2 regions of the Rossellomorea sp. QJM3NY_18 genome follow, and region 1 is predicted to be linked to the other one. Evidence: predicted binding sites of a transcription regulator. Region 1 holds the regulator's gene; the other holds the start of a gene.

What was found. Region 1 encodes NrdR, which represses ribonucleotide reductase genes. Its sites were predicted from a motif close to AACACNATATATNGTGTT; they were not measured.
Region 2: the regulator NrdR is predicted to act here: its motif matches at 1,189-1,206, upstream of AC0VXY_RS14080 (vitamin B12-dependent ribonucleotide reductase).

Annotation. Positions count from the first base shown of each region.
Region 1 covers NZ_CM149659.1:3,080,430-3,082,843, forward strand. The annotation lists gene AC0VXY_RS15905 (replication initiation and membrane attachment family protein) at 1-935, opposite strand, end outside; gene nrdR (transcriptional regulator NrdR) at 1,003-1,458, opposite strand; gene AC0VXY_RS15915 (cytosolic protein) at 1,541-1,921, opposite strand; gene speD (adenosylmethionine decarboxylase) at 2,055-2,414, opposite strand, start outside.
Region 2 covers NZ_CM149659.1:2,732,404-2,734,817, reverse strand. The annotation lists gene AC0VXY_RS14085 (lipoate--protein ligase family protein) at 157-993, shown strand; gene AC0VXY_RS14080 (vitamin B12-dependent ribonucleotide reductase) at 1,344-2,414, shown strand, end outside.

The DNA of each region.
Region 1 (2,414 bases):
TCCAGGTAGTCGATGAGCTCTTCCTCCTGGGAAAGTGGTTTATCCCGTTCTACAGGCTTCTTCGTTTCCACTCTGGTCGTCAAATCAGGCAGTTGATCACCTGTTTGCATACCATACCAGTCACGGGCCGTTTTACGCAGCAATTCGATATCGATCGTATCATCCGCATCCAATGAGCTTAAGACGATATTCTTCATTTGAAGAGGATCGATTCCATACAGATAGCTCAGCTTCAATACCGTTTCCTTCACTTTCGGCGTAAAGGCTTTGCGCGGGACCATGGATTCCGATAACCCGGCTAGCAGCAGCGAAAAATCAAAATCGATTTCGTCCAGTGCAAGTCCATCATTCTTACCGTATTTCATATATTGTTCACCTGACCCGGTTTCCGAATCCACATTCGCATCATGGTGGAGAAAATTAATCGGTTCAGACGTGAAAACATCTTGGAATGATCGGGTAATGGCTGTGTACTGACTTTTATCAGCTGACACATCCGTAAAAAATTTCTTCAAACGCAAATAATGGGTCCGGCCGATCTTACGGTACAAATACACATTCAGCATACCATCATGAAAGAATTCCTGAGGGGAGAGGGGGGGCTGCAGTTCATAAAGAAAACGGCGGTCTTCATCATCCCTTTTTTCATAAACCTTCAACAATCCGATCCCTTCAAGCTTCATCCTTGCTTCGTAGACGTCCTGAAGATTGACGGACAGGACGTTCATCAAATGATAATGGGTCGAATCCGTCGACCAGAGCCGATTTTCCTCCACTTCCCCCCATAAACTCATATAGAGGCTGTAGCAAATGGAACCGATTAAAGGCTGGTATAGAAACGTAATGATTTTCCGGTCATATTCCTGAAGCATTCCATGTGTCCCTACCGTGTAGTGATCGATCGGCTGTATTTCATTCCAATGCTTCTTCATCATAGTTGGATTCTACCTTTCAATAAATAAAGAGAAAAGAGCCAAAGAATTCCATCTTCAGCTCATTCTTCTACTCTTTTTTTATTAATTCTTTTAATTCGTCTATAAATACATTAATATCCTTAAATTGTCGATATACGGATGCAAAACGGACATATGCCACTTCATCAACTTTCGCAAGGTGATCCATGACCATCTCACCGATCTTCACAGATTCTACTTCAGAAGCCCCTTGATTCCGCAGGTCTTTTTCAATATCTGTTGAGATCTTTTCTAATCTCTCAAGAGGTACCGGCCGCTTCTCACAAGCCTTGATCAGTCCCCTCAAAATCTTTTCTCGACTAAACTCTTCTCTTACCCCTTCTTTTTTCACCACAATTAAAGGAAGCTCTTCAACCTTCTCAAAGGTCGTGAAGCGAAACGTACATTCTTCACATTCTCTTCTTCTCCTGATGGAACGTCCTTCATCAGCAGGTCGTGAGTCCACCACTCGTGTACCATTATGCTGGCAAGACGGGCATTTCATAATATCAGCTCCGTTATTACATACTATTACCTTCATCATATAAAAAAGCTGTCACTTACACAAGCTTCTATAGGATTTAGCGTTATTTCACTTTTTTCAATTCGCTATCAAGCTGGTGATAATAATGGTTGATTTGCGCTTTTAAAACGGTATATGTACCAAAGATCTTCCCTTTATCCGCACTGACCTTGAAATCGACTGCCGTTTCAAGCGGCCGCACGGTAATGACCGTGGCAACGATAAATAATTGAGGCGTGCCGTTTTTCCGGACCGTGATTTCCCCTCTGTCCTTGGACTGGGAGATCACGTCATATTCTGACGATGAGAATAACCCCAGTACTGCATTAAATGCACCTTGATGCATGGATTTATAATAGCGTGATTGCAGTTCCTTATCTTCATGCTGATCGGACGTTTCACACTCCGATTGAAATCGCTTTAACAGGGTACGTATTCCACTCATATCAAGTTCCTCCCTTTAGTTACCCTTATTTTACACGAAAAGGCACGATTGAAAAACCCATAAGTGCACGTCGGAACGCGCGAAAAAAAAGAAGAGATGCATGAATCACGCATCTCTTCTGAGTTATTATCGATTAAAGGGCTTGAGCCTGGGACTTCTTCACTTGTACAGGACCCATTCCACGCGGCAATTCAATTGTTTCGCGTGTGTCAGCACCAAGAGCATCTGCAATATATTCAGCTGCGATATTAGGATCTAAATCACCGCAAGTATATACATCAATACTGGCATAACCATGTTCAGGAAAACTGTGGATCGTTAAGTGTGATTCTGAGATAATCACTACTCCACTAACACCTTGAGGCGCAAACTTATGAAAAGCTACCTCACGCACTTCTGCACCTGACTTAAGCGCAGCATCTACGAATGTTTTCTCAATTCCTACTACATCGTTTAATTTTTCAAAATCGCAACCCCATAATTCTGAGATTAC
Region 2 (2,414 bases), 350 kb from region 1:
TAAGAATCAAAACAAATTTATTATTTTACAGCAAACACTTTCCAATCTGTTTTTCTTTGTTTTTTCGATTGGATTTGATAGACTAGTAACGGACTTGAATGAAGATGGATTTTTACATATCAATATTAAACAGAAGACGTAAATGAGGTATGCTGCATGAAAAAGGAAACGTGGAGATTCATTGACTCCGGTAATTGTTCTCCCTCTTATAATATGGCTCTTGATGAGGCATTGCTTGATTGGCACAGTGAAGGGAAGATCCCTCCTACGATCCGGTTTTACGGGTGGGATCCAGCGACACTTTCCATCGGTTATTTTCAAAAAGTGAAAAAGGAAATCAATCTTGACGCCGTCAAAGAGCATGGACTTGGTTTTGTGAGACGGCCGACGGGAGGCAGAGGGGTTCTTCATGAACATGAATTGACGTACAGCGTCATCGTTTCAGAAGAACATCCGGAAATGCCGAGAACCGTCACAGAAGCGTACCGTGTCATTTCCGAAGGGATTCTGAAGGGATTTCAAGGTCTTGGTCTCGAAGCCTACTTTGCTGTACCAAGAACGGCGGAAGAGCGGGAAGGATTAAAAAACCCGCGTTCAGCGGTTTGCTTTGATGCTCCGAGCTGGTATGAGCTTGTCGTTGAAGGACGAAAAGTGGCAGGAAGTGCACAGACCAGGCAAAAAGGTGTCATCCTTCAGCACGGTTCGATTCTATTGGATCTTGACGAGGATAAACTGTTCAGCCTGTTTAACTACCCATCTGACAGGGTAAAAGAGCGTATGCAGCGGGCATTTAAAAGCAAGGCTGTTGCGATGAATGAAATCAGTTCCGTACCGGTCACGATGGATATGGCGAAAGAAGCATTCAAAAAAGGTTTTGAGAAAGGATTGAACATCCATCTCGAGCCTTATGAGCTCTCTGAAGAGGAAACACAATATGTTGTGGATCTTGCCGAGTCCCGATACGAATCTGATGAGTGGAATTTTAAACGTTAAAAAATTTTTTGTAGAAAAAAAGCGATGCTTGTCGCTTTTTTCCTATTTTACCAACGATAACGGTGCTTTATTTTATATCAAGTTCTAAATTAATAGAAATGGACGGAGTATTATATGATTTTCTATTCTTTTCTCCCGTTTTCTATTTTTATTGGCATATTAACCGTTTGACAAACAAATGACCTATTGACCCGAAACACAATATATGGTGTGTCGAATAATTTTTCGTACACAATATGTTGTGTTTATTTATTGCTTTTCCAGAATGGCTATGATATCTTAATAATTGATATAATACATCAGTGAAGAAAGCAGAAACTGAAACATTTGAGATAGAAGGAGTTGTCTTTATGACTGTTGCGTCGAAAAATACGATGAAATTAAACACCGAGAGATTAAATAAGGATATTGGATTGTTTCCTCAAGTACATCCCATTACACCGGATATGAAAACTACACACAAAGGTGTATCCCGTCTTGTCATGATCGATCGTTATTCGTTCAAAGACACGGAAAAGATCACTCTTTCCGAAGGAGATTTCGTGGTCCTCACCATCAAGGAAGATCCGAAGTTCCCTGCAAGGGGATTGGGCTACATATCAAGCATCGATTGGGAAACAAAAAAAGCATCTGTCTGGATCGAAGAAGAGTACAGAAGTGCCATCGATAAACCGGAGGAAATGGAGACGGGGATTGTCTCGAGGACACTCGATGTCATTGAAAAACCACTTGAAGTCTACTATGAACAAATTGCGAAGCGTAACGCAACAGGCTTGGCAGAAGTGGAAGAAACTCCTGAAAAGAGACAGGTTTGGTTTGAAAAATTCTATCATGAACTAGTGAACCTGCATTTTGTTCCTGCCGGACGGGTCCTGTACGGAGCGGGTGCAGGCACGGACGTAACATACTTCAACTGTTACGTGATGCCATTCGTACAGGATTCCCGCGAAGGTATTTCAGAACACCGCAAGCAGGTGATGGAGATCATGAGCCGAGGCGGCGGAGTCGGAACGAATGGATCGACGCTTCGTCCACGCAATACACTGGCGAAAGGCGTCAACGGTAAATCATCAGGCTCCGTTTCCTGGCTGGACGATATTGCGAAATTGACTCATTTGGTTGAGCAGGGCGGATCAAGACGTGGGGCCCAAATGATTATGTTAACCGATTGGCATCCGGATATTATCGAATTCATTACTTCTAAAATGCAAAACCCGCGTATCCTGCGTTATCTTCTGGAAAACACGGAAGATGAAACCATTAAAAAGGCGGCTCAGGAAAAGTTGAAATTCACCCCTCTTACAGAGCAAGAGGAAGCGATGTATCAAGGAATCCTGAACTACAGACAAATCCCCGGCTATGGTGGATTTGATGCGAAGATCCTTAAGAATGCAGAAGAAAAACTGCGCACAGGCGGAACG